2 regions of the Acuticoccus sediminis genome follow, and region 2 is predicted to be linked to the other one. Evidence: predicted binding sites of a transcription regulator. Region 2 holds the regulator's gene; the other holds the start of a gene.
The links. Region 2 encodes LexA, which represses DNA repair genes until DNA is damaged. Its sites were predicted from a motif close to TGTTCNNNNTGTGTTCNG; they were not measured.

Region 1 (14,451 bases), on a different contig from region 2:
GGCCAGCCGACAGGTAGCGGATGGGTGGCAGCTTGCCCGGCGTATGAGTGCCGGAAAACGCGACGATGACCTGGTCGGCGTCCGTGTTGATGACGAGGTTCGCGTTGTGCGTCACCATAATGACCTGGCGCACGTTTTTCGCGGCGATGAAGAGGTCGACGAGCTCGTCGAAAATCGACTTTGGATCGAGGTTTTCCTCCGGCTGGTCGATGATCAGCGGGCGGTCATCGCTGTCGTCCAAGGCAAGATAGAGCAGCAGCAGGACGATACCGCGCGTGCCCGGAGAGAGCTTGCGGATGTCGACGGCTTCGTAGTCGATGCTGTAGCTGATCTCGATATGGCTGGTGCCATAGAGCCATTTGGCGAAGCGTCGCAGCCAGGAGCGATAATCCGCTTGCTGTGATCGCGGCACCTCGGAGAGATCGAGCAGCTCGGCCTGATGAGCCTGACGAAATCCCGCCATGGCCTCGGCAACGGCTCTTGGATCGCCCGATTCCCACGCGGGCTTCAGCAGCGCGTTGGCCCAGGCCTCCAACGTACCGACGCCCTTGAACGGGCCGGTACGCCGTTTGTCGAACAGACCTTCGCCCTCCGTCGCCCAGCGATGCACGTCCGCATGGCGTGACACCGAGAACGATAATTTGCGCAGCGTCCCGGACGCCTGCGCAAGCCGGTCCATGAGCGGTCGATAGAGCGCGTGCAGCACTTGCTCTTCGGCGACGATGGATTCGAAGACGCGCAAATAGGCCTTCTCTCGATCGGACTGGAGCTGGGTGGTCCGCGCCGCGGCGCCTTCACAATCGGCCAGCGAATCCTTCAGGCGTTTCAGCGCCGCGTTCTCGTCCCCGATTTTCGTGGTTATCGTGCGCAAGCGATTGGCGGTGTCGGTATCAATGTTGATAAGGCGCTGGATGCGGCCGATCTCGGCCTCAAGTTCGCCCAACGACAATTGCTTCAGCTCGGCATCGTCGGCAACATAGGGCTCCTGGTCGCTCGCCTTACGCGGCAGCTCTTTACCCCGCCACCCGGCCGTTGCTTTCTCAGCCTTGGTCAGCCGCTCGGTCAATGTCCCGTCGACGTTGCCGGCGTAGGTCTGCCGGAATACCTCCCACGACGTGTCGTCGAGATGTGCACCGACGAAGTTCTGCTTGGTCGTTCGCAGGGCCATCGGCGCGCGATTTGTTCGGAAATCCGCCACGTCGTTCTGCAAAGAGCGCAGTGCCTGACTCTCCTGCGACCAGAGCCGAATCTGCGTCCGGACATAATCGGCCGCGTCGGTGAGCGCGTTCAGCCGCGCGACGCGCTCCGCGCTGCCTGCGGTCACCAGCTTGTCCCGGCTTTTGATATAGCCGGCGATCAGCGCGTCCTTCTGAGTGATCTGCGATTTGAGGCCCGCGATCTGGCTTTGCTTCTCGCGCTCGAGCCCGATTTGATCGGAGAGTGTCTCAATAGCCTCCTCGTCGCGGTCGCGGTTGTCGCGCAACACGGTCGTCCGCAACTCCAGCAGCTCGCCGAAATCCGTCGCGCCGTCGCGTTCGAGCGTGCTGTGCGCTTCAAAAATGACCCGCTCGATCTCGCTCAGTAACTCGTCCTTCAGGCCATCGGCCGAGCAAAGCTCCTCGACGAACTTCTGGGAGAGATACCGCGCTCGCGGATAGAGCGACGGATCAAATGAGTCGGCGAGCAAGGGGCGCACCGACGGATCTCCGGTCTCCCAGTTCAGCCGCACGCCCACGCCGTCGAGATGCTCGCGCGCTCGCACGATAAATGACGCATTGCTCAATCGGCCATCCGTCGCGTCGCATCCCGCCGCGATCGCATCCGCAAGGGCGGTCTTGCCGGAGCCCCGGGCGCCAATGATGGCGACCAAACCGGGGTTAAGGGCGAGCTTCGGCGTCTGCGCCCAGTCTGCGCCCGTCAACTCGACCTCCGCGATGACGCGGGCGGGCGTCGCCCGAAACGGGGGATGAGGGCCGACATAAGCCCGACCGGCAGGATCGATATAGGCTTGGCGTAGCGCATCGAATTCCAGCGCGCCTTTGATCCAGGAATAGCGATTGCCATCGGGCTTGGCGACGGTCGCCTGCTCATGCGCATCGCTGCCGTGCAGGCAGGGTTTGCATCCGTCATATCGTTCACGAAGGACGTCCTCTCCGACGCCGCTTTTCCGACCGAGCCAGAAATCGCGCTGCGCCGGGCTGCTGGCAAAAATGACGTGCGCGAACTTCTCGATCTCCTGACGGAGGGTCGCGTCATTGGCGCCGCGGATACCGGAAGTGCCATCGGTTTCGGCGCCAGCGACTGCGATCAGGATGTTCTCTTTCGCCCAATCGCTCCGGCCGTACTCCTCGCGCAATTTTCCAAAGTTGACCTTGAACTGCGAGGCGCCGTTGCGGAACGCGGCCCGCTCATCGGTCAGATCCGGCTTGGACTTCCGTCCTAGCTTGGCAAGATCCTCTCGCGTGCAGGCAAAGTTGTCGCCAAACGCCTCAAATCGCAGCCGGCTGAGAAAGCGCTCGACCTCTGAGATGTGCTTCGGATCGTCGGGGCAGACGAGAAGGTGGATGTTGGTCCAGCGTTCTTTCACCGTGGCGACATCGAGCCGTAGCTCGACATTGGGGAAGACAAGCGCGACTTCCGGCAGGCGGCCGTTTTCCTTCATCTCCCGCACGACGTGCTGGTAGGTATCGGTGCAATAATAGTCGGTCACTGCGATCGCGCGGATAACGGGCGTCGCCTGTTCGAGGCTGGTGAGGTAGTCGCCCCAGGCATTCGGACCTTTGAACTGATTGTTGAACAAAGTGCCGGGCGCGTGGATATGCGGCTCCCAGCGGTGCCATTCCGAACCGCGATTGATCATGCGCCCCCCTGGTGTCCTTCCTTCTGTTGTCCCGCTCCGTCGCCGGTGATGCAACTGCACGGTAGCGCAGCGCAATGCATTCTATCGTAGGAATATTTCCTGAAACTAGCGCTGCGAAATATAATGTCGCGTCATCCACTGCCTCGTCGTTGGAAAACAACCGCGTGGCAGGTGGAAGTATAAGCGCGCGACCGAAGTGCGCCGCTAATGAAAATTCCGCGCCTTCACCTTGATCGTGTCGATATGCAGGTCGGGGATGTAGATGTCGCGGGTGCGCAGCCCCTTGGGCGGCAGCTCGCGCGGATCGGGACCGACGCCGCCGTTGCGGGCCTGGTCGCCGCGGCCGTGGGGCAGCGGGAACGCTGCGTCGCGGCTGCCGACGCTAGCGAGGTCGGCCGAGAGGTCGCTGATGCGCTGGGCGACCAGGTGGACGACATCGCCCTCGCGCTGGATGCGGCCGCGAACCGCCATCATGCTGGCCGACAGTACGGCGCGGCGGTTCGCCTCGAACACCTTTGCCCAGACCACGAGATTGGCGATGCCCGTCTCATCTTCCAGAGTGATGAACATCACGCCTTTGGCGCTGCCCGGGCGCTGGCGGACCAGGACGATGCCGGCCGCCTCCAGCCAACGCCCGTCACGGGTCGCCATGGCCTCGGCACAGGAGACGATCCGCCGGCGGCGCAGATCCTCGCGCAGGAAGCTCAACGGATGGGATCGGAGCGTCAGCCCGACATGGCCATAGTCCTCAACCACCTCGCTGCCCGCCGTCATGGGCCGCAGCGCGATGGCGGGCTCGTTCACCTCGGGCACGACCTCCGCCTCACGGGCGGACGCGGCCGCGAATAGCGGAAGCGGCTCGTCGCGCAGGGCCTTGATTGCCCATAACGCCTCGCGGCGGGCGAGCCCCAGCGCGGGACGGAAGGCGTCAGCCTCGGCGAGCTGGACCAAGGCAGCGGATGGCACTCCTGCGCGACGCCAGAGATCGTCGATCGAGGCGAAGGGCTGATCGGCCCGCGCGCCGACGATCGCCGCTCCGTGCGCGTTGGCGAGACCTTTGACCATGCGCAGGCCGAGGCGCACGGCAAAGCGGCCGTCGTCGTCCGTCGGCTCCAGCGTGCAGTCCCAGCGCGAGGCATTGGCGCAAACGGGCCGGATGTCGACGCCATGCTCCGACGCATCGCGGACGATCTGCGCCGGGGCATAAAAGCCCATGGGCTGGGCGTTGAGCAGCGCGGCGCAGAAGACATCGGGATGCCAGCATTTCAGCCAGGCGCTGGCATAGGCGATCAGCGCAAAAGAGGCTGCGTGCGATTCCGGAAATCCGTAAGAGCCGAAGCCTTCGAGCTGCTTGAACGTCGCCTCCGCGAAATCGCGCTCATAGCCGTTGCCGACCATCCCCTTGATCAGCTTCTCCTTGAAGCTGGAAACACCGCCGGTGAACTTGAAGGTAGCCATCGACTTTCGGAGCATGTCGGCCTCGCCGGGGGTGAAGCCGGCGCACTCGATGGCGACGCGCATGGCCTGCTCCTGAAAGAGCGGCACGCCCAGGGTCTTTCCCAGCACCTTCTCCAGTTCTGGCTTAGGGAAGACGACGGGCTCCAGGCCTTCGCGCCGACGCAGATAAGGATGCACCATGTCGCCCTGGATTGGTCCGGGCCTGACGATCGCGACCTGCACCACGAGGTCGTAGAAGGTCCGCGGTTTCAGCCTCGGCAGCATCGACATCTGCGCGCGGGATTCGATCTGGAAGGTGCCGAGCGTATCGGCCCGCCTGATCATCGCGTAGGTGCGCGGGTCCTCGGCCGGGATCGTAGCGAGGTCGAGATTGATGCCTTTGTGGTCGGCGAGCATGTCGAGGCCGTGCTTCATGCAGCTCAACATCCCCAAGGCCAAAACGTCGACCTTCATGAAGCGCAAGGCGTCGATGTCATCCTTGTCCCATTCGATCACCTGGCGGTCCACCATCGCGGCGGGCTCGATCGGCACCAGCTCATCGAGCCGGTCGTGTGTGAGAACAAATCCACCAGGGTGCTGCGACAGATGGCGCGGCGCGCCCATGAGCTGGCGTGCGAGATCGAGCGCCAGGCGCAGGCGCCGATCGCCGAGATTGAGGTTGAGCGCCTCGACGTGCTTCTCCTCGACGCCTTCCGACCAGCCCCAGACCTGGCCCGAGAGCGTCTTGATCAGATCCTCGGTCAGGCCGAGCGCCTTGCCGACGTCGCGCATCGCGCCCTTGGTGCGATAGCGGATGACCGTCGAGCACAGCGCGGCGCGGTCCCGGCCATAGGTGTCGAACACCCACTGCATGACGATCTCGCGGCGCTCGTGTTCGAAATCGACGTCGATGTCGGGCGGCTCGCGTCGTTCCTCGCTCACGAACCTCTCGAACAGGAGGTCGTTGCGACCGGGATCGATTGAGGTGATGCCGAGCACGTAGCAGACGGCAGAGTTGGCGGCCGAGCCGCGCCCCTGGCAGAGGATGTCCTTCGAGCGGGCGAAGCGGACGATGCTGTTCACCGTCAGGAAGTATGGCGCATATTGCAGCTTCTCGATCAGGCGGAGCTCGTGCTGCAACGACGCCCGCACGCTGTCCGGGACGCCCTCGGGGTAGCGCGCTTCAGCGCCTTCCCAGGTGAGCTTCTCCAGTGTCTCCTGTGGGGTGAGCGTCGGGTCGTCGCGCTCCTCCGGATATTGGTAGGCGAGCTCCTTGAGGTCGAAGCGGCAGCGCGCCGCGATCTCGACCGTGCGGGCGACCGCCTCGGGATTGCGGGGAAACAGCCGATGCATTTCCTGCGGCGGCTTCAAATAGCGGTCGCCGTACTCGCGCCGGTCGCGCAGCTCGTCGATCGGGATGCCATGGCGGATGCAGGTCACCACGTCCTGCAGGATGCGGCGGTCGGGCGCGTGGTAGAGCACGTCGTTGGTGACGACGGTCGGCACGCGGATCTGCGCGGCCATGTTCGACAGCTCGTGGATGCGGAGCTGATCGTTGGGCCGGCGGCGCAGCGTCAGCGCGAGGTAGGCCCGGTCGCCGAACGCATCGCGCAGCCGACGCAGGCGCAAGCCACAGGTTTCATCGGCCTCATCGGGAACGAGAACGCCGATCAGGCCGTCGCTGTACGCGACGACATCTGCCCATTCGAGGATGCACTTCCCCTTGCCGCCGCGCTTCTTGCCGAGGGAGAGCAACCGACAAAGCCGGCCATAGGCGGCGCGATCGGTCGGATAGACCAGGATCGAGGCGCCATCGGCGAGATCGAGACGACAGCCGACGATAAGCCGCACGCCGGTCGTCTTCGCGGCCTCGAAGGCGCGTACGATACCGGCGAGCGAGTTGCGATCGACGACGGCGACCGCCTCGATGCCCTGGATCGCGGCCCGGGCGAATAATTCCTCGCAAGACGATGCACCGCGCAGAAACGAGAAATGCGAGGTGACCTGAAGCTCGGCGTAGCGGGACGGGCTGGTCATCCGAACACCCCGTGCAGGAACCAGCGCTGGGAGACGCTATTGGGGTCCTCTCCATCGCCCGAGCGGAAGATCCAGTAGCGCTCGCCGGCATCGTCCTCGACGCGGAAATAGTCGCGCACGGCTGTCAGCTCGGCATCGCGCCGCCACCATTCACCCCTGATGCGTTCGGGCCCATCCGCGTGACGGACGCGTCGCCGGATACCGCGCCAGGTGAAGGCGACCGGCGGATGATCCGGCAGCAGCGCCATCGTCTCGATCGGCTCCGGCGATGCGAGCAGCCGCGAAGGCCGCGGCCAATGGCCCGGCCAGGTCGCGCCTGTGTCCGGCGCCATCGGCGCGATCCGGCGCACCGAGCGCTCCGGCACCTCGGTCGCGATCGGCGCGGCACGGTAGAGGCTGCGCTCGCCGACCCGATTGATGAGCGTGTCGACTAGGTCGGACACGTCCGGCACTCGGTCGTCGACCATCGCCGTCAGGGTTTGCTTTTCGGAGAGCGGTTCGGCCAGCGTCGCGGTCAGGCTGAGGATCTCGATGCCGAAGCCGGGCTCGATCGTCTCGATCTTGTCGGTCAGAAGCCGCGTGAGGCGCCTCACGTCGCGCACGGGCATAGCTGTGCCGACGCGGACGGCCTGCAGCCGATTGTCGACGCGGCGACAGATCAGATCGAGGCGCTTGGCGCCGAGCCCCTTCGCCTCCAGCTCGGCGCAGAGCTGCACGACCAGCTTGCCGATGTAGCGGGCGATGGTCTCGGCCGCGCCGATGGGTTCGGCGAAATTGCGTTTCACCTCGATCAGCTCGTCGGGCCGGATCGGGTCGATCGGCTCGCTGAGCGCCCCCAGCGCCTGATCGATGCGCCGGCCGAGCTGCGGCCCGAAGCGTAGGGTGAGCGGCGCGCGCGGCTGCGCAAGGAGATCGCCGATGCGCTCGAAGCCGAGGACATGGAGCGCCGCGACCATGTCGGCGGGCAAACGAAGGGCCGCGAGCGGCAGGCCCGCCAGGACCGCGCTGCCATGGCCTGCCGGTGCAACCAGCGCAGGCTTGGCGGCGTAGCGAGCCAAAGCGTGCGCCGCGCCCCAGGTGTCGGCGATCGCGGCTCGCGCGTGTACGCCGGATGCGGCAAGCCGGTCGATCAGCCCGGCGAGCATGGCGTCCTCGCCACCATGGAGATGATCGGCGCCGGTAGAATCGATCACCAAGCCCTCCGGAGGGTCGGCGGTGACGATCGGCGCGTAGCGTTGGAGCATCCACAGCGCGAGGCGGTCGAGCGCCTGGGCGTCTGCGATCGCGTCATGATCGTGAACAATCAGGCCCTGGACGAGGACGCGCGCCTTCGTCGCCGCCATTCCAACGCACACACCGGCAGCCTGGGCCGCGGCGTCCGCCGCCAGCACCACCTGCTTTCTTCCGTCACGGCCTATCAGAGCGAGCGGTGCCTCAGCCGGAGGCGCCGCGTCGCCAGCCTTCCGCCGAAGCCGGTCGGTGGACCAGCTCGGCAGGAAGAGCGAGACGACCCGAGTCATCACACGCCTCCACTTCAAAATCTGCACTTTCGCCCGCCCGGGCGCGGATCAGCTCCAGAAGCCAGCGGTGGCGGCCGACGCCGGGAACGGGCAATGCGGCCGAGGGCATGACGGAGACGCGCCATCGCGTAGCGGCGGCCGTAGGCTGACCGAAATCGGAGGCCTCGGTCTGGCGGCGCCAACGGCGCAATGCGATGCCGATCGTGCCGCTTCCCTCCGCGCAAAGCTGAAGCCTCCGCGATGCGGTCATGTCGAGCCGCGCCACTTCGCCGACGACCGCACCGAGCCCGCCGTGACGGAGACCTTCCTCGACACAGGCGAGCACGGTCTTGTCGTTGCCGGCCTCGACGTAGATCACGCGGTCAGGCGCGAGGCCTGCCTGGGCCAGCGCTGGTGCGAAGAGATCGGGCCGCGTGATGACCCAAAGGACCTTGCCCCTGGTTCGCGCGGCGACCCCGGCAGCAAAGAGTGCCGCCGCCGCGCCATCGACCGCGCCGTTACCGCCGCCGGCGATCTCGTGGAGCGCGCCGAGCGTCAGGCCTCCGCCTGGAAGGCGCGAGTCGATGTCGGCGATCCCGAACGGAAGCACCGATTTCACGCGCCGGCCTCTGCCTTCGATCTTCTCGATCTGTGCGCGCAATGACTCTATGGCGGGCTCGGGCCGCAAATTCCTCGTTGACCTCCGGGCATGGGTTCAGCATCATGTTCTCTGTTTGTTCTCGTCTTTGGTCGAAAGAGTCAAGGCCCGTCGCGATGTCGCCCATCGAATCTGCCAGGACCGGAAATGCTCGTCGTGGGACCGGCCGGCTGGGCGACCGCTGGAGCTCTGCGTCCCACGGGTCGAAAGAATGGTTAGGAAACTCTGTGGTAGAGAGGAAACGGTGGCACTTTTGGGCGGATTCCGATAGCGTCGGCGAAGCAAGCGGCGGTCAAAAGCATCTGAGCAGGCAACAGTATAGCGGGGCCCAACCACAGAAAGGAGGCGAGCATGTCGACTAAGCAAATTCTCGCACTCCTGAACTCGCACATCGACGGGGATGAGGACCAGCTCCTGTCGATCGCCTTGCAGATCGCCGCTCAGGAAGCTCGTCAGGGCCGTCCGGAAGACGCTGAGAAGCTGAAACGGCTTGTCCAAAAAGCGCGTGATCAGCGAGGGACCGGCAAACCGGCCGGTGGGCAGACCCCGATCCCGCTCGCCCGGCCGCGCGGCGAATTGCAGGGCCTCGTCGAGAGCGCCTATCCCAAGCTTGCGCTCTCGAGCATGGTGCTCTCCGACGAGATCGCCAAGCGGCTGGGGCGCGTTGTCCGCCAGCAGCAGGAGCGTGCGACCCTGCGCGAGCACGGACAGACCCCCGCCACGCACATGCTCCTGGTTGGGCCGCCCGGCACGGGCAAGACCATGACGGCCTCGGCCTTGGCCGGCGAATTGCGGCTTCCGCTGTTCACGGTACGGCTCGAATCGCTGTTCAGCCGGTTTTTCGGCGAGACCGCAGGCAAGCTGCGCCTGCTCTTCGACCAGATAGCGCAGACGCGCGGCGTCTATCTGCTTGATGAGTTCGACGCGATCGGCTCTCGCCGAGGCGACCCGAACGATGTCGGCGAAATACGACGGGTTCTGAATTCGGTGCTGGCCTTCATGGAGGAGCCGAACTCAACCGACAGTCTCGTGCTGGCCGCGACCAATCATGTCGAGATCCTGGACGAAGCCTTAGCGCGCCGATTCGACGAAGTGGTCGAATATACATTGCCGGACGCGGCGTCAGCGCGGGCCATCCTTGAACGCCGGCTTGGCAAATTCAAGTTCGCGTCGAAGGCGTGGCCCGGCATTGAAAGCGTACTAGAAGGGCTGAGTCAGGGCGAACTAGTCCGCGCGGCCGATGCCGTCGTCAAGGACGCCATTCTGGAAGGTGCCTCGAAGGTATCGCCCGATGCCTTGCGCGACGCGCTCGAAAATCGACAGACTTTGAAGGGCAAGTTCCGTCGCCAACCCGGCCGTTAGGCAGGCTCCGCCGAACGGATCGAACGGAACGCGAATGAAGAAGTAGGAGCCTATGGCGGAGCCCGATAATTTCGACACGAGAGACCGTGCGCATATCTCGATCGATGTCTTTCGTGAGACCGCGGCGTATACCTTTCCCTCACGCAATCAGGAACGCAAACCCCTCCGCGGCGACTATGCGGCGCATGCGACGCAGCTCCTCGACCAGCTCGCAGCAGCGCTGGGGACGGTTCCGGCTGCCGGCGCCGACCCGCGCCTGTCCGTACAGGGGCTGAAATCCGGTACTGTCGTGGAGGTCACGACGCTGCCACCGGCGGAAGGCTCGCGGACCAAGGCTGTGAAGGTGCCCGCGGCGCTGGAATTTCCCACACAGGACGTTGTGATTCTGCGATCGGAGCGTAACGAGGACCGCACCGAAAGCGCCTTGGTGTTCGTGCCGGACGATGCACGCGCCTTCCTGCGCAATCGCATCGCTGACTATGGACGCAATCCCGGCAATCAGAGACGCCCCGACGTCGAGCGGTTCGAGGTTATCGAGGAAGTCAGGGCGGTCGAAGCCGTATCGCTGTTCACCGGCGAGGTGGATCTGGCCGCGCCCGACATCCTCTGGTGGGAGCTGTGGGTTCGCCAGCCGGTCGCACTGGCAGATCGCCTGGTGGTGGCGGCCCGTAACGCAAACATCGATGTGCACGGCGATCGCCTGATCTTTCCCGATACGACGGTCGTCTTCATTCATGCAGCCGCTGCGGCAGTGGCGGCGTTTGCGGGGCGCGTGCCGGGCGCCATCACCGAAATTCGCCGCGCGACGGGAACGATCGAGCCTTTCCTCGACCGTGGGGAGACCGGTCTTGGACAGCATGACTGGGTGGAGGAGTTGGCGCAGCGCGTGAGCCCGCCGTCTCCTGATGCTCCCGTGGTCTGTACGCTCGACACGGGTGTCATGGCGGCTCATCCGTTGATTGCGCCCGGCCTGCGCGGCGCCTGGGCTTATGATCCGGACTGGGGTGCGGACGATCACCAGCCGCACGGCGGTCACGGCACGCCGCTTGCGGGGCTGGTCCTTTATGGCGACCTCGAACCGTTGATGAACAATGCGCGCCCTGTCGAACTTACCCATGGCGCGGAATCCATGAAGCTGCTGCCGCCCGGCGGGTTTCCGCCAACAAAGCCGCCCAGCTACGGCGTGGTGACCCAGGGCGCTGTCAGTTCGGTCGAGATCGAGCGCCCTGATGTGGTGCGCAGCTTTTGCATCGCGACGTCCGCCACCGATTTTCCTCCAAGCCGGCCATCGACTTGGAGCGGCGCGATCGACCAGATCGCGGCGGGTGCCATGCCAGGCGAGGCTGACGACGCCGTCCCGGCGGCCGAGCGCCCCAAGAGGCTGATCGTCGTCGCCACCGGAAACGTCTCCGGGGGCATGGCCGTCGACGTCCTGCCATCGCAGCCGTTGGAAGACCCGTCACAGAGCTGGAACGCCCTGACCATTGGGGGCTTCACGCGCAAGGAGCAGCCGCCGGCACCGCCGCCTGTGTTGCAGGCCGCGGTCCCGGCCAATCACCGCAGCCCCTTCAGTCGTGGCTCACAGTCGCTGCCCGACGACCTGACGCCGATCAAGCCGGAAGTGTTGTTCGAGGCCGGCAACATGATGTCGGACGCGACCGGCTTCTGCGGCTGGGACCCGGCCGTCTCCCTCCTGTCGGCCGGCTCCGATGTCGCGACTGAACCGCTCGTCCCGTTCTGGGCAACGAGCGCGGCCGCCGGCATGGCCGGAAACTTCATCGGCCGCCTGCAAGCGGCTCGGCCCGACCTCTGGGCGGAGACGCATCGCGCATTGACCGTGGATTCTGCCCGATGGCCCGAACCGATACGAAAAGGGTTCATCGGCACCGGAGCCCACTGGAAGACCGGTAAAGCGGCCACCAAGGCCAAGAAGCAGGGGATGCTTCGCGAGTTCGGCTACGGCGTGCCGGACATCGAGCGAGCGATCCTTTCGGCGCGCAATGACGCCACGCTCGTCGCCCAAGCCGAGATTCAGCCCTTCGCGATCGGAGCTGACGGCCGGACCGGCGTGTTCAATGAGATGCATTTCTACGATCTGCCTTGGCCGAAAGCAGCGTTGGAGGCGCTCGAAAACGAGATTGTCACGATGAAGGTGACCTTGTCGTATTTCATCGAGCCGAACTTGGCGGGCAAGGCGGCGACCCGACCGGACACATATCGTTCCTTCGGGCTGCGGTTTGACATGAAGAAGCGCACCGAGACGGCTGCCCGCTTTCGTAGCCGGATTTCCGCGAGCCAGGCCAAGGACGGCACCGAAGCCGATGGCGAGGCCAGTTGCTGGCTTCTGGGCCCAAAAGCAATCCAGGCGGGCTCGCTGCACTGCGACCTCTGGCGCGGTAGGGCGATCGAACTGGCAGGGCACGACGCGATCGCGGTCTATCCGGTCGGTGGATGGTGGAAGTCGCATGTTGGCCAAAAGCGGGTGGCTGACAAAGCGAGGTACGCTCTGGTCATCTCGATCTCCGCTCCCGGTCAGGCTGTCGATCTCTACAGTGAGATCAGCACGCTTGTTGAGAACAAGGAGATCGAGGTCTTGCTCGGCTGAGGTGCGGTCGGTAACCGACATGGAGGTCTGAGCCTCCGGCGAAGTGGCAGTGAAGGCAGCATGCTGCAGCGGAGCAAAAACGACATAGGTTGAACGGTTTAGCGCGGGTCTGACGGTATAGCGGGGCGGACGATGCAGAGCCTCCGTCGTACCGCGGCGTACAAGCGGCGGGAGGCCTGAATGCGATCCTGGGCGGCACTGGATTTCCGTGCTGGGCGATAGACCGCGAAGGGTCAGATTCTGGAAATCGGTCAAAAAACCAGTGTTTTCAATAGCCGGTGTTTTTGACGGTGCGCCTGACGGTATCGAGGAGGCCGGAAAATTTTTTCTCTTGAATTTTCAATTGGTTACGATGCTAGGAAATAATCGAGTGGGAGTGACCGGGCCCAATTGTTCGAACAATTGGCGCGCGGCCGGCGTCTGAGCATCGAGCGATGACGGCGTCCGCCAGCGGCCAGCCTGTGCGCCCCATCCCGGCGGTTCTCGCGGTGATGGTGCGGGGTGACGAGGTGCTCCTCATCCAGCGGGCCAACCCGCCGGACGCCGGGCTCTGGGGCTTTCCCGGCGGCAAGGTCGAGTTCGGCGAGGCGCTGTTGCGCGCCGCCGAACGGGAACTCCTCGAGGAGACGGGTGTCACCGGCACGGCGGAGCAGGTGATCGACGCCGTCGATGCCTACGACATCGCGGACGACGGCACCCTGCGGGCCCATTTCACCCTCATCGCGGTGCATTGCCGGTGGCAGGCCGGGGAGCCGGCCGCAGCGGACGATGCGCTCGACGCCCGCTGGGTCCCGCTTGCCGAGCTCGGCCGGACCCTCGTGCTCAGCCGCGACGTGGCGCGGATCGCGAGACGGGCAGCGTCGCTGACAGCCTGAGGCCTCAGTACTGCGCGAAGGTGTCGTGCATGATCCGCTCCTCCTGGCGGATGCGGGTGATCAGCGGAATGGCGTAGATGGAGAGCCCCACGACGAGCGTCGCCCAGGCGTGGAGCGCCACCGCGTAGCCGATCAGCTCCGGCAGGATGTTGAGGTAGTAGTTGGGGTGGCGCACCGCCTGGAAGAGCGGGTGCGTGACGAGGTCGTGGTCCTTCGCAATGATCAGCTTGACCGTCCAGAAGCGGCCGAGCAGCACCATCACGACCACCAGCATCGCCGCACCGAACGCGTAGAGGATGATCCCGAGGCCGGAGATCACGTCGAACGGGACCGGGCGAAGGAGGTATTCCGCCAGCCCCGCCAGGTAGAATCCGACATGGGCGATCGCGATCGCTTTGGAGTTTCCGGCGCCGTACTCGACCGCGCCGGCCGCCTTGAGCGCCTTCTCGTTGCGTATGGAGACGGCGAGGGAGACGAGGCGGAAGAGGATCGCGACGGCGACGAAGCCGTAGAGGATCGCGGATCCGCTGGATTGTTCGGGCATGGGGTACTCCGGAAACGGGGGCGGGGCGCAAGCCTCGCGCAGCAGGGACGGCGGTGCCTGCGGCCCGGCGCGGATCGGCGGCGGGTCACGGGCGGCGGCGCTAACTTGCAGTCGCGGATGATCCTTTCAAGGGCGGGCGGTTCGCCGTGTGCTCCCCAGCACATCGCCCTTCGGAGGGGCGGACCCTCGGCGCCCGGTGCCTTGCGTTGTGGGCGCTGCGGCGGCATGCATCGACGGCCGGGAGCCGGGATCGTCCGCCCCCGCCAGCGAGGATCCGTCCATGTCGAAGAGCGTCACCGTCCGACCGATCGTTGCCTCCGACGAGGCGGAGTGGCGGCGCCTCTTCGAGGCCTATCTCGTCTTCTACGAGACGACGGTCCCCGAGGCGGTCTACCGGACGACGTTCGCGCGTCTCCTGGGGGACGACCCGTGGCAGCCGTTCGGACTGATCGCCGAGGTGGCCGGCAAGCCGGTGGGCCTCGTCCACTACCTCTTCCACAGCCACACCTGGCGTGAGGAGCGGATCACCTACCTGCAGGACCTTTATGCCGACCCCGAGGTGCGGGGCGCCGGG
Region 2 (14,451 bases):
CGGCGGAGCGAACCGGGCATGGAGCGCGGCAGGTGATCGGCGGCAAGCGGGGCGTGACGATCCGCTCCATCGACCCGGTGGGCCGCTACGCGGTGCGGATCGGCTTCGACGACGGGCACGACACGGGCCTCTACACCTTCGAAACCCTGCACAATCTGGGGACGTCGCCGGACGAGCTCTTCGCCGCCTACGAGGCGGAACTCGCCAAGGTCGCCCTGTCGCGGGACAGGCCCGGCATCGCCCCGGCCCCGTCGTAGCCCTCCGCCACGTGCTCGCCATCCGCACGGAGGCGACGGTCGAGCCATATCCTGAACCGATAGCGTTGCGAGCCTGAGAGCGCCGCAATTCGGCCCACTGTCCGGTGATCGACTGCGCATGACGTCCGTGGGTTTCGCTCGCGACCAGATGTCGTGGCGCCGGTTCCGGTCCCGGATTGAGGTATAGGAAGACCCAATGGAGTCCGGAATGAACTCCGGTCTGTGCGGGTCTCGATTTCGGGGCATGTAAAATGCCGGGATCAATGGTGCGGGGCTCGCGCCGGCCGGGACGGTCGCCGAGGCCGCGCGTCTTCGGACGGATCGACCACAGGGAGACATGATGTCGGACGATGCAAAGTCCTCCGCCGCGGCGCTGTCGCGCGCGGCGGCGCTCTTGGATGACGGAGTTAGCGAACCGGCGGAGGTCGTCGCGGCCTTCGAGGCTGCGGCCACCGTGCTGAAGACGCCGTGCGGCGGCGGTGAGATGGTGTGGCACGCCTTCGGCGACGGCCCGCCGCTCGCGCTCCTCCACGGCGGCCACGGCTCCTGGCTGCACTGGCTGCGGATGATCGCGCCGCTCGCCGAGGCGAACCGCATCCTCGTCGCCGACATGCCGGGATACGGCGCGTCCGGCGACCTCCCCGACATTCCGAACGAGGGGACCGCGTTCGCCGACGCCATGGCCGAACCCATCGTCGCCGGCCTGAAGATCCTGTGCGGGTCCGAGCCGGTCGCGCTGGCGGGGTTCTCGTTCGGCGGCGTGGTCGCGACGCGCGCGGCGCGGATGCTGGGAACGCAGTGCCGCGAACTCGTCATCGTCGGCTCGATGGGCTTCGGCTTCGCCCTTTCCGATCCGCCGCCGCTGCGCAAGGTGCGCACTGTGAGCTCCGACGCGCTGGCCGAGGTCCACCGGGCGAACCTCGCCTCGATGATGTTCGCGAACGCGGACCGGATCGACGACCTCGCGGTCCACATCCAGACGCTGAACGTGCCGCGCGCGCGGGCACCGAGCCGCCTCGCCTCGCGCAGCGCCGCCTTGCTGGAGGCGCTGCCGGACGTGACCGCGCCGATCACCGCGATCTACGGTGAGCGCGACGCCGTCGCCTTCCAGCACGACGAGCGCTGGGAGATCCTGAAGGCCCACCCCGCCGGCGCGCGGCAGCACGTCATCGACGGGATGGGCCACTGGGTCCAGTACGAGGCCGCCGGTGCCGTGGCGCCACTGATGCGCGACGCGCTCGCCGCCCGTCTCGTCCCCGATGCCGCGTCCTGAGCGCGGCCTTTCGCCGGCCCCGGCGGGCCGCGAGGTTGGTCTGCGGACCGCCGCCGTGCTAGGCGGCCGCAACCGGAACGGAGGGGTCGACGCGTGGACGCGGGCAAGGTGATGGACGACGGTTGGACGGCGCTGTCCGGCCAGGGCTACATGGACTGGGTCGGTCCGCTCCTGATGCGCACGCTTCCCGACGGCGACGTCCGCTACGCGATGCGCGTCGAGGAACGTCACCTCAACGGGTTCGGGATCGTGCACGGCGGCGCGATCATGACCTTCCTGGACCACGCCATCGGCGTCTACGGCTCCCGCACGCACGACGCGCCCGGGCAGGCGACGATCAACCTCAACGTCTCCTTCGTCGAGGGGGTGATGGCCGGCTCGCTGCTCGAGGCGGAGATCGAGGTGGTGCGCACGACACGCTCGGTGATCTTCCTGCGCGGGACCGCGAGGGTCGGCGACACGGTCGTCGCGACGGCCGACGGCGTGTGGAAGATCCGCCGCCCGCGCAGCTAGGTCGGCTTCGCGCTACGGCGACTGGTCCGTCCGGCGCGAGTGTCCGGTCAGGCCCAGGCAGTTAGGCTCGCCCGGTGCCGCACGGTTATGGCGGCGCCGTTCGGGGCGCGACTGGCCCGGACGGGCACCCTGGCGGCATCCCGGGAATGGTCGGCCCGCACGGCAGGGCCTGTCCCGGTGGGAACCCTGCCGTACCTGTTCCATACTTCCCCGACATGCCCTGCGAGGCGTGTAGCGTCAGACGGGATCGTCTGACAAAATGATGGCGATGGGTCGTGCGACGGGGTAGAGCGGAGCGGGTCGGGTGTCCGGTCCGGGGCACGCTCCGGTGACGCGGCATCGCAGCCGGGCGGCGTAGAAACGAGGAGACACGGGATGGAACTGTCGCTGGAGGGGAAGGTCGCGCTGGTCACCGGCGCTTCGAGCGGCCTCGGCGCGAACTTCGCGAAGGCGCTCGCGCGGTCGGGGGCCTCGCTGGTGCTGGCCGCCCGCCGGCTCGACCGGCTCGAGGCGCTCCGGGACGAGCTCGCCACCCTCGGCACCACCGTCGGCGTGGTCGCGATGGACGTCACCGACACGGCCTCGATCGCGGCCGGGCTCGACGCCGCCGCTAGTGAGCTGGGGACGATCGACGTCGTGGTGAACAACGCCGGCGTGTCGACCGCGCAGCCGGCGCTGGACGTCTCCGACGAGGACTGGAGCTTCGTCATCGACACCAACCTCACCGGCTGCTTCACCGTCGCGCGCGAGGCGGCGCAGCGGCTGAAGACGGCCCAGCACGGCGGGTCGATCATTAACATCGCCTCGATCACCGGGCTGCGGCCGGCAGGCGCTCTGGTGCACTACGCCTCGGCGAAGGCCGGCCTCATCCACATGACGAAGGTGCTGGCGCTCGAGTGGGCGCGCTACGGCATCCGCGTCAACGCGATCTGCCCCGGCTACATCGAGACCGACATCAACCGCGAATTCTTTGCCACCGACGCGGGCGCGGCGCTGGTCCGGCGCATTCCGCAGCGCCGGCTCGGACAGCCGGACGACCTCTCCGGCGCGCTCTGCCTCCTGGCGAGCGATGCGTCGGCGTACATGACCGGCAGCGTCATCTCCATCGACGGCGGCCACCTCTGCAGCTCGCTCTAACGCCCCGCACCGGCCGCCCCCGCCGGCATGGCGGGCCGCGATGGACGTCGGGGAGAGGCAGCTCGCCCCGGGAAATGCTGATCGACTGGCCTCGCCCACGGGCGTAGCGGTCCAGGCAGGCCGGCGGGGACAGGCGGTCCCTCGGGAAATGCCGATCGATTGTCCGTGCCCATGGACGTGGAGGTCCGGGCAGACCGTCGGGGAGAGGCACGTCGCCCGGGAGATGCCGATCGATTGGCCACTCCCATGGGCGTGCTGGTCAGGGCCGGCCGTCGGGGAAGGCAGGGCCCTCGGGAAATGCCGATCGATTGGCCGCGCCGATGGGCGTGGAGGTCCGGGCTCGCCGGCGGGGAGAGGCAGGTCGCCGGGAAATGCCGATCGATGGGCCGCGCCCGCGGGCGTGGAGGTCCGGGCAGGAGGTCGGGGAGAGGCAGGTCGTTCAGGGAAAGCCGACGGATCCGCCGCGCCGAACGAGGCGGGCCGAATGGTGGCCGTCGCGGGGACCGCGTGATTGGCGCGGACTGAACGAGTCCGGGCGGCAGGTCGCGTCGGTTCCGGGTCCGGAGGCTGCGGTCTCGCGGGTCGGCTGCTGCGGCCCGGCACCGTGTGGTGCCGGAGCGGCAGTTGCGGTCCTGCGCGTCAGTAGTGACGGAGGAGGGCGGCGAGCCTGCCCTGGATCTGGACGCGGTCGGCGCCGAAGATGCGCGTCTCGTACGCCGGGTTCGCAGCCTCGAGCGCGATGGTGTTGCCACGCTTGCGCAGACGCTTGAGGGTCGCTTCCTCGCCGTCGATCAGGGCGACCACGATGTCGCCGTTCTCGGCGTGGTCCGTCCGCCGCACGACGACGGTGTCACCGTCGTGGATGCCGGCATCGATCATCGAATCGCCCGTGATCTCCAGCGCGAAGTGCTCGCCGGGGCCGAGCATGTCGGACGGGAGGTGGACGGCGGAGCTCTGCTGCTGGATCGCCTCGATCGGCACGCCGGCGGCGATGCGGCCCATCATCGGCACGTCGACGATGTCGTAGGCGGTCGTGACAGGGCGCAGCGAAGGGCCCCGCTTCGGCGGGATGGCCGGATCGCGCGGGGCCGACCCCTCGATGACGGACGGGGAGAAGCCGCGCGGGCGTTGCGGCGGGCTCGACTTCGCGAGCGCGACGTCCGGCAGGCGCAGGACTTCCAGCGCGCGGGCGCGGTTGGGGAGGCGGCGGATGAAGCCACGCTCCTCCAGCGCGGTTATCAGGCGATGGATGCCGGATTTGGATTTAAGATCGAGCGCATCCTTCATTTCCTCGAAGGACGGCGGCACACCGGTCGAGCTCATACGCTCATGAATGAACATGAGGAGATCGTACTGCTTCTTCGTCAGCATAGTTCGTCGTCGTCCTGACGCTGTATGACCAGCATTGGTACCCGAATCATTCCGCCATCATCTATACACGTTCGTCGTGTGTTCCGCAATGCGGAGCCCGCAGAACGTCACGAGTCAAGCAATCAGAGCGCGATATACCGACATGGACTCCCCGCCGGCACGGGACCTTCATGCGGTTGACGCACGAGCAGAACATCCGAAGCCGCGAGCACGGCTAGCATCGATGAATCCTGCCGCGATGCTGGCGTAATCGTCGATCCCGATCGCACCGCGCGCATGTGATCGCGGCGAGGGCCGTTCGCCGGGAGGTCGCGGCCGAGAATCCCCTCGCGCACCTCCGGCAGCGGTGCCGTCACCCCCTGCATCGCCTTCACCAGCGGAACGAGGAACAGGACCGCGCAGACCGCGCCCGATACCGGGTTGCCCGGCAGGCCGAGAACGAGCGGCCTGGAGGAGAACATCAGCGGCTTGCCCGGCCGCACCGCGACCTTCCAGAAGTCCGGCTCGATGCCGAGGTCCGAGAGGGCGGGCTTGACCAGGTCGTGGTCGCCGACCGAGGCGCCGCCGAGCGTGACGAGGATGTCCGCCTCGGCGATCCCGGCGGCACAGCGCCGGGCGATCTCGGCCCGGTCGTCCGGCGCGATGCCGAGGTCGATCGGGTCCGCGCCGGCCGCGCGCACCGTCGCGGCGAGCGCGGGTGTGATCGAGGCGACGATCTGGTCGGGACCGGTGGGCGAGCCGGGCGGCACGAGTTCGTCGCCGGTGGCGAGGAAGGCGACGCGGGGCCTGCGGGCGACCGTCAGTTCCGCATGGCCGCCGGCGCCGGCGAGTGCGATGTGGCGCGGCGCGAGGACGGTGCCGGCCGCCACCAGTGTGTCGCCGGCGGCGAAGTCGAGGCCGAGCGCGCGGATGTGGTCGTTCGGCTTGACCGTGTCGGTGGCCGTGAGCGCATCGCCGTCGCGCGCTGCGTCCTCCTGGATGAGGATCGCGTCTGCCCCCTCCGGCACCGGGGCGCCGGTGAAGATGCGGACCGCCTCGCCGTGACCCAGCGGACGCGGGTAGCGCCGCCCGGCCGCGGATTCGCCCACCACCCGGACCGGGCCGGGCATGTCGGCGGTGCGGACCGCGTAGCCGTCCATCGCGGACGAGGCGAAGGGGGGCTGCGTGCGCATCGAGACGACGTCGACCGTCACGACGCGGCCGGCGGCCTCGGCGAGCGGTACGGTCTCGGACGGGAGGTGGGGAGCGGCGGCGATCAGGCGGGCCTGCGCCTCGTCGACGTCAATCAAGAGGTGCGCCACTCGCCCGAGCGGCCGCCGGACTTTTCCAGGAGCCGCACGCCGCCGATCACCATGCCCCGGTCCATGGCCTTGGCCATGTCGTAGAGCGTCAGGCAGGCGGCGGAGACGGCGGTGAGGGCCTCCATCTCGACGCCGGTGCGCCCCGTGGTCTTCGCCCGCGCGGTGACGCGGTAGCCGGGCAGCGACGGGTCCGGCTCGAGGTCCACGGACACCGACGAGAGCGGCAGCGGGTGGCAGAGGGGGATCAGCTCCGAGGTCTTCTTGGCGGCCATGATGCCGGCGATCCGCGCCACGCCGACGACGTCGCCCTTCTTCACGTTGCCGGCCTGGATGGCGGCGAGCGTGTCGGGCGCCATCGTGACGGTCCCCTCGGCGACGGCCGTGCGGGTCGTCTCGGCCTTGGCGGAGACGTCCACCATCCGGGCCGCGCCGGTGGCGTCGATGTGGGTCAGCGGGTTGCCGAGCAGCGCGCGCGTCGCGGCGGTCACGTCCGCGTGGCGCATGAGGCTCTCGCCGATGAGGAAGGCGCTTGCGCCGACGGCCTGCAGGCGCGTGACGTCGGCGTGGGTGGCGATGCCGGATTCGGCGATGAGCAGGCGGTCGGGCGGGACCATCGCCGCCAGCCGCTCGGTGACGGCGAGGTCGGTCTTGAAGGTCCTGAGGTCGCGGTTGTTGACGCCCATCAGCGGGGAGGGGAGCGCGAGCGCGCGCTCCATGTCCCGCTCGTCGTGCACCTCGAGGAGCGCGCCCATGCCGAGGGCATGCGCCGCGTCGACGAGGTCGCGCGCTACCGCGTCGTCGACGCCGGTCATGATGACGAGGATGCAGTCCGCGCCCCACACGCGCGCCTCGAACACCTGCTCGGGCACGTACATGAAGTCCTTGCGCAGGACCGGCAGGCAGCAGGCCTCCCGCGCGGCGCTGAGGAACTCAGGCGCGCCCTGGAAGGACGGAGCATCGGTGAGGACCGAGAGGCAGGTCGCGCCGCCGTCGGCGTAGGCGCGGGCGAGGGCGGGCGGGTCGAAGTCGGGCCGGATCAGGCCCTTGGACGGGCTCGCCTTCTTGATCTCGGCGATGAGGCCCGGACGGCCCGCGGCGGCTGCGGCCCTGAGGGCGCCGACGAAGTCGCGCGGCGGAGCGGCCGCCTCGGCACGGGCGCGCCAGGAGGCCGAGTCCTCGACGAGGCGCGCGGCGGCGATCTCCTCGCGCTTGTAGGCCTCGATGCGCGCCAGAATGTCGGGTGCGGCGTCCATGACGTCGGGGAAACTCCTATTTCGCGGTCGCGGCGGCGTTCGAGACCGACACCAGCGCGTCGAGCCGCGCCGCGGCCGAGCCGTCGTCCAGGAGGTTCTGGGCCAGCTTCACGCCCTCCGCAAGCGTTTCCACCTTCTGCGCGACGACGAGCGCGCCGGCCGCGTTGAGGCAGGCGATGTCACGGTAGGCGCTCGGCTTGCCGGCGAGCACGTCGCGCAGCGCGGCCGCATTGTACGCACCGTCGCCGCCGATGAGGTCGGCCGGGGCCGCGCGGGGCAGGCCGGCGTCCTCGGGCGTGACGGTGAAGGTGGTGACCTTGCCGTTCTCGACGGCGGCCACCTCGGTCTCGGCCGTGGTCGTCATCTCGTCGAGGCCGTCGGTCCCGTGGACCACCCACACGCGCTCGGCGCCCAGGGTGGCGAGCGCCTCGGCGAGCGGGCGCACCCACTCGGACGAGTAGACGCCGAGGAGCTGGCGCTTGACGCCCGCCGGGTTCGACATCGGGCCGAGGAGGTTGAAGATCGTGCGCGTGCCGAGCTCCACGCGGGCCGGGCCGACGTGCTTCATGGCCGCATGGTGCGCCGGGGCGAACATGAAGCCGATGCCGGCGGTGCGGATGCAGGCGGCGATCCCCTCCGGCGAGAGGTCGAGCGTGATGCCGAGCGCGGAGAGGCAGTCGGCCGCACCCGACCTGGAGGAGAGCGCCCGGTTGCCGTGCTTGGCGACCGGCACCCCCGCCGCCGCGACGATGAACGCGGCGCAGGTGGAGACGTTGTAGGTTCCCGATGCGTCGCCGCCGGTGCCGACGATGTCGATCGCGTCGGCCGGGGCTTGCACCGGCAGCATGCGGGCGCGCATCACGTCGACGGCGCCGGCGATCTCGTCCACCGTCTCGCCCCGGACGCGCAGCGCCATGAGGAGGCCGCCGATCTGGGCCGGCGTCGCCTCGCCCGACATCAGGACGTCGAACGCGGCGGACGCTTCGGCGCGCGTCAGGGGCTCCCCCGACGCGGCCTTCGCGATGAACGTCTTGAGGTTAGCCACCGAAGCGGATCCCCCCGGTCTCGAGCAGGTCGGTCATCAGCCCTGTCCCTGGCCCACGCCGGTGAGCTGGTTGAGGATCTGCTGGTTCACCGTCGCGCCGACGTCGGACTGCCAAGCGTTGAGGAAGTCGAACAGCACCGCGTTGGCCATGCCCTCGTCGAGCTGCTGGCGCACGCGCGACAGCCCCTGATCCTCCACGAAGAAGGCCGGCTCGGTGACGTCGGTCACCTGGAAGACGATCCGCGTGTTGCCGTCCGGCACCGATGCGCCGTGGCCGCGCGGCCCCTCGAACGCCGCCGCGGCGACCGCGCGGGGCATGCCTTCGGGAGCGGCGCTGAAGGTGAACGGCGCGGACTGGGCGACCTCCGCCCCGTACTGCGCGGCGACGTCGGCGATCGGCGTGCCGGAGTTGACGGCCTCGACCGCGGCGGTCGCCATCTCGTCGAGCTGCTTGGAGCGCTGGGCTTCGGTCCAGGCGAGGAGCACGTCGCCCTGCGCTTCCTCGAAGGGCAGGATGTCGGCCTCGATGATCGTATCGGTCTGGACCCAGATGGTGGCGTCGCCATCCTCGACGGGCGCGGGGTCGGCACCGGCCTCGGCGGCGAAGGCCGCGTTCAGCACGGCTTCGCGGCCGGGGATGTCGACGGTCTCGCCGTTCTCGTCGCGACCGTTGCGGTCGACGGCCTCGACGGTCTGCGTCGGCAGGTCGAACCGGTCGGCGATCTCGGCGACGGGCGCGCCGCCGGCGACCGCGTCGGTCACGTCGGTCTGCAGCGCGCGGGCCTGGTCGATGGCCTCGTCGAGGGCGAGAGAGGCGCGGATCTCGTCCTTCACCTCGTCGTACGGCTGCTTGGCGGCGGCCTCGATGTCGTCGACACGGACGAGGGTCGGGCCGAAGCGGCCGTCGACCACGGTCGCCTTGCGCGCGTCGAGCGAGAAAGCCGCCTCGGCGATGGCCGGGTCGAAGATCGCCGACTTGGCGACGAGGCCGAGGTCGACGTCGGAGCGCTTCTTGCCGAGCTCGCGCAGGATCGCCGAGAAGGCGGTGCCGCCGTTGATCGCGTCGGCGGCCTTCTGCGCCACGTCCGGATCGTCGAGCACCACCTGCTGCACCTCGCGCCGTTCGGGCGTGCCGTAGGCGCCGTCCGCGTCGTAGGCGCGGCGCACCGCGTCCTCGCTGACGACCTCGGGTTCGGCCAGCGCGTCGGGCGACAGGGTCACGATGGAGAAGGACCGGCGCTCGGGAGCGCGGAACTCGTCCTTGTGCTCGTCGTAGAAGGCGCGCAGCTCCTCCTCCGTCGGATCGGGGATCGTCGACAGGCTGTCGTTGTCGAGGCGGAAGCTCGCGATCTCGCGGGTCTGGTTCGTGAACCGGTTGACGGCCTCGAGGTAGGGGGTCGGCACCGTGAGGCCGCCCACGAGGCTGTTGGTCCACATCTCCTGCACCGCCGCCTCGCGCTCGACCTTGAAGAACTCGTTCTCGCTGTAGTTGAAGTTCGCGAGGTAACGGTTGAAGGCGTTGCGGTCGAAGTTGCCGCCCTCGGGCACGAAGCGCGGGTCGCTGCGGAGCCGCTCGGCGAGCGTGTCGTCGCTGACGTCGATGCCGAGATCGTGCGCCGCGTCGACCTGCAGCGCGCCCGTCACGAGCGACTGGAGGACGCTGTTGGCGATCCCGAAGGACTGGATCTCCTGCGGGGTGAGGCTTCGGCCGAGCTGCTGCGTGATCCGCATGGACTGCACGCGCCAGGCCCGCTCGAACTCGCGAGCGGAGACGGGAGTATCGCCGGCACGCGCAACCTCGGTCGGGTTGACCGTGTTTACGAAGCCGGAGACACCCCAGACGGCGAAGGAGAGGACAAGGAGCGCGATGAGGAGTTTTGCGAGGGTCCCCTTCGCCCCGCGTCGCATTTCATTCAACATGAGAGAGCCGTTTGTTTACGCCGACCGGGTTGTTTACGCGCATTGGGGCATACGCACCATGGACCGCAGCGGCAAGAGGCCCATTCGGCGCGCCCCGGCGCAGGTCTTAGGAAAAAAGGACACGCAATGCTGATCGCAGGCAACTGGAAAATGAACGGCACACCGGACTCGATGGACGAGTTCGGCCGGATGATCGCCCGCGCGCCGGAAGCGACGGCACGCGGAATCGATCTCCTGGTGTGCCCTCCGGCCATTCTGATTTCCAAGTTTGCCGACCGCGCAACCGTGTCCAAGATCGCCATCGGCGGGCAGGACTGCCACCCGGAGGAGAAGGGCGCCCACACCGGTGACATCTCCGCCGAAATGCTGGCGTCGTGCGGTGCTTCGGCCGTGATCGTCGGCCATTCCGAGCGCCGCGCCGACCATGGGGAGACGGACGAACTCGTGGCCGCGAAGGCCGCCGCGGCCCAGCGCGCGGGGCTGACCGCGATCGTGTGCGTCGGCGAGACGGAGGCGCAGCGCGACGCCGGGGAGACCGAGGCGGTCGTCGGCGGCCAGCTCGACGGCTCGGTCCCGGCCTCGCTCGATCCGTCCAGGCTGGTGGTCGCCTATGAGCCCGTCTGGGCCATCGGCACCGGGCGGACGCCGTCGGTCGAGGACGTCGCGGCTGTGCATAAGGCGATCCGTGACAGGCTCGAGGCGCGCTTTTCGACGCACGTGCCGATTCTCTACGGCGGTTCGGTGAAGCCCTCGAACGCGGCCGAGCTCCTCGCGGTGGAGAACGTCGACGGCGCGCTGGTCGGCGGCGCGAGCCTCAAGGCGGACGATTTCATCGGCATCGCCCTCGCCGCGCCGAAGGCCGCGTAGCCCCTGCCGGCCGGACGGCTCAGGCCGTCCGGTCCGCCGCGGCCGTCCGGACGCCGCCGTATCGGATCAGCGCCACGATGAGGTGGCCGAGCAGGACGGCGTTGAGGACGTGCCACATGAAGTGCGTCCCGAGCGGCGCGGCGCCGCAGACGTCCCGGTCCAGCGTGCGGAAGGTGAGCGAGACGGCGAAGATCGCCGCGCCGGTCACCAGCGCGCGCCCCGCGTCGCGCCGTCCCGCCACCCACAACGCCAGCCCCACGACGAGAAGGCCGAGGAGGGGCGGGACGTACCCTTCCGAGCCGTTGAGGTCGACGACGCCGGGCAGCGCGCTCGACCCCGCCGCCGACAGGACGGCGAAGAGGGCCGTGGCGAGGATCGCGCCCCACCACGCCATCCCGGCGAAGCGGCGCATCGCCAGCGCGAAATAGACGAGGATGAAGATCTGGATCGGGATGACGTCCGCCATCACCGACCAGCGGTTGGCGAACGTGTGGAACAGGAACGAGCCGACGCCGATCGCGCAGAGCACGGCGATGAGGAGGGCGATGCCGGCGTCCGGCCCGCCCCTCCGCCGCGCCGCGACGAAGGCGACGAGCGCCGCGATCAGGAAAGCTGCATTGGTGACGGCGTTCCACGGCTCGGCCCAGAACTCCGGCCCGAGGCGTTCGCAGTAGGCGTCGATCGGCTGGGTCCAGTCCATGGGGGTGTCCGGGAGGCGGGGGCGGGAGGCGCGAACCTAGCCGATGGGCGCCGGCACCGTCCCCGGCGGCCGGCGCGTCATTGTGTCGGCCCCGATCCGGCCGGCCCCGATCGTCGGGCCCGCGTCGCGATCGAGTGGGACCGGGGGGCGGCCCGGCTCAGTCCGGACGGTACTCCAGCAAGGACGTCAGGTGCCGCTTCACCGTCGGCCACTCGTGCGGCAGGACAGAGTAGACGACCGTGTCGCGCAGCGTGCCGTCGGCGAGGACCTGATGGTTGCGCAGGACGCCGTCGAGCTTGGCCCCGAGCCGCTCGATCGCGCGGCGGCTCTGGCGGTTGAAGAAGTGCGTGCGGAACTCGACAGCGATGCAGTCCAGCACCTCGAACGCATGCCCCAGAAGGAGGCGCTTGGCCTGGGTGTTGAGCGGCGTGCGGTGCACCCGCGAGGCGTACCAGGTCGACCCGATCTCGACGCGCTGGTTGGCGCGGTCGACGTTCATGTAGGTCGTCATCCCCTCGATCCGGCCGTCCGCGCCGAACACCGTGAAGGGGACCATGGACCCCGCCTCCTGCAGCTTCAGGCGGCGGTCGATCTCGGCCGTCATCCCCTCCGGCGAAGGGACCGTCGTGTACCAGAGGCGCCAGAGCTCGCCGGTCTGGGCGGCCTCGACGAGGCCGTCGTGGTGGGCGTGCTCGAGCGGGGCGAGGGTGACGTGCGTGTCGCTGAGCGTCACCGGGCCGATGGTGGGCTTGGTCATTCTGCGGAGGAGGCTTTCATGGCGGCATCGTCGAGGGCGGAGGCGCGCTTGTACGCGTCGCGCGCGGTGAGGCGCCCGGCATAGTCCTTGAAGACGGGCCGGGGCTCAATGATGTTGAAACCCATGCCCCAGTTGAGCTGCGCGCCGACGTAGAGGTCCGCCGCCGTGAACTTGTCCCCGGCGAGGTAGGGGCCGGCCGAGAGCGCGGCCTCCAGAGTGTCGAAGGTGCGCTGAAAGGAGCCGAAGCCGGCGGCGGCCTCACGCTCCGGCGGCACCTGGAAGTCCAGCGCCTTGGCGATCACCGCCGGGTCGATGCAGCCGGCGCCGAAGAAGAGCCAGCGGTAGAAGGCGCCGCGGTGCCCCGGCTCCGGGGCGAGGCCCGCCTCCGGGAAGGCGTCGGCGAGGTAGGCGCAGATGGCCGCCGTCTCGGTGACGGTCTCGCCGTTGTGGCGGATCGCCGGGACCTTGCCCATCGGGTTGATGGCGCGGTACTCGGCGCCGCCCATCCCGGCCTCACCGTACGTGAGGTAGACGACGTCGTAGGGAACGCCGACCTCCTCGAGCATCCAGCGCGCCACGCGGCCGCGCGACATGGGGTTGGTGTAAAGGACGATGTCTGCCAAGGCCGCCTCCCGAGCGTCGCCCGATCCGTGGGGAACGCGCAGGCCTCGCCTGCCGGATCGTCCCCTTCGGGCCGACCGGTCCTATCCCTCCGCATCCCGCTCCGCAACGCACCAATGGTTCGGACGAATGCCACTCGCATCGCCGCCGCCGCAAAGCGCGCCGCATCGTCGGTGAGGACCCAAGGCCCGGATTCGGCGCGTGCGGGCGTCGCGACGGCGACCGGGAGGTCGCGCCGGATCCGCTTCCGGCCCGAATGAAAGGCGCGCGAAGCCGTCGACCGCGATGGCGGACGGGAAGAGTTCGATGCGGGCGGGCGCGCCCCGGCTGCTCGGCGGTCGCAAGGCCTCGTTGCGCTCCCGTGCGATGCGGGGAGCGTTCGTCGGACGGCCGGCGTTGGGCGCGGGCGGCGTGTCGCCGCGCCAATATCCCTGCGACTATCGCATCCGCGCGAGGCGGCCGCTCAGGCCTCGCGTTCGAGATATTGGCGGGTGATCCAGGTGGCGGCGAGGACGGGCTTCAGTCCGCCTTCGATCTCGACGGTCACCGACCAGGTCAGCGTCAGCTCCGACGGTGTCTGGTCGTCGAGGTGGACCAGCGAGAAACGGCCGCGGACGCGCGAATTGCAGCGCACCGGGGCCAGGAAGCGCACCCGGTCGAAACCATAGTCGAGCGTCATGCGGACGCCCTTGCGGGGCGGCAGCGCGTCGTTCGACATCGCCGGCAGGAGCGACAGGGTCAGGAACCCGTGCGCGATCGTGCCGCCGAACGGCGACTCGGCCTTCGCCCGCACCGGATCGACGTGAATGAACTGCCGGTCTCCACTCGACTCGGCATGCCGGTCGATCAGAGCCTGATCCACCGTGAACCAGCGGGAAACCCACATTTCCCGGCCAACGGTCTTGCGCAGGTCACTCAGAGTGAGTGCGTCTCGGTCCAGCGCTTGCGGGTCCATCAAACCTCCCCGTGTGTTCGCGACCTATACATTCTCGAACGCTCCTAAGTATGAGGCATTCTCTGCCCAAGTTGTGACTTTTAGTTATGCACTGGCGGGGTAGGCGGACTGCTCGCTATGCATCGGCCCCGTGGTTCCGGCACAACAGTGCCGCATCCATCGTGCTAGGCTGCTGTGCATTTCCGCGCCCGGAGGTGGCGCCGGAGTTGCATCGTGCGGCAGCACCGGCATGTCCCGGACGCCGGCCGACACTGTTTCGGACATCCCGATCGCGCCGCGACAGGACCGATGGAGACCGCCATGAATACCAGCGACGACAAGGACGCGCCGCTCCGCGAGGACATCCGCCTCGTGGGCCGTCTCCTCGGCGAGGTCGTGCGTACCCAGGAAGGCGGCGAGATCTTCGCGCTGATCGAGCAGGTGCGGAAGCTGGGCCTGCGCTTCCATCGCGACGAGGATCCGACCGCGCGCGAGGAGCTGG

Region 1: DLJ53_RS32325 (ImuA family protein) is a predicted target of LexA. The motif match lies at 8,558-8,575, and genes of this name have one in related genera.

What each region holds. Positions count from the first base shown of each region.
Region 1 is NZ_QHHQ01000013.1:3,012-17,462, reverse strand. Features, by position in the region: gene DLJ53_RS35810 (TrlF family AAA-like ATPase) at 1-2,860, opposite strand, end outside; gene DLJ53_RS32335 (error-prone DNA polymerase) at 3,065-6,334, opposite strand; gene DLJ53_RS32330 (DUF6504 family protein) at 6,331-7,854, opposite strand; gene DLJ53_RS32325 (ImuA family protein) at 7,769-8,521, opposite strand; gene DLJ53_RS32320 (AAA family ATPase) at 8,843-9,853, shown strand; gene DLJ53_RS32315 (S8 family peptidase) at 9,906-12,458, shown strand; gene DLJ53_RS32310 (NUDIX hydrolase) at 12,893-13,333, shown strand; gene DLJ53_RS32305 (isoprenylcysteine carboxyl methyltransferase family protein) at 13,338-13,877, opposite strand; gene DLJ53_RS32300 (GNAT family N-acetyltransferase) at 14,158-14,451, shown strand, end outside.
Region 2 is NZ_QHHQ01000001.1:1,583,532-1,597,982, forward strand. Features, by position in the region: gene DLJ53_RS06860 (gamma-butyrobetaine hydroxylase family protein) at 1-257, shown strand, start outside; gene DLJ53_RS06865 (alpha/beta fold hydrolase) at 598-1,530, shown strand; gene DLJ53_RS06870 (PaaI family thioesterase) at 1,624-2,043, shown strand; gene DLJ53_RS06875 (glucose 1-dehydrogenase) at 2,419-3,180, shown strand; gene lexA (transcriptional repressor LexA) at 3,820-4,551, opposite strand; gene DLJ53_RS06885 (molybdopterin molybdotransferase MoeA) at 4,674-5,840, opposite strand; gene trpC (indole-3-glycerol phosphate synthase TrpC) at 5,837-7,105, opposite strand; gene trpD (anthranilate phosphoribosyltransferase) at 7,122-8,150, opposite strand; gene DLJ53_RS06900 (peptidylprolyl isomerase) at 8,187-10,058, opposite strand; gene tpiA (triose-phosphate isomerase) at 10,197-10,937, shown strand; gene DLJ53_RS06910 (ceramidase domain-containing protein) at 10,957-11,637, opposite strand; gene DLJ53_RS06915 (GNAT family N-acetyltransferase) at 11,795-12,394, opposite strand; gene DLJ53_RS06920 (glutathione S-transferase family protein) at 12,391-13,017, opposite strand; gene DLJ53_RS06925 (MaoC family dehydratase) at 13,479-13,970, opposite strand; gene ppc (phosphoenolpyruvate carboxylase) at 14,271-14,451, shown strand, end outside.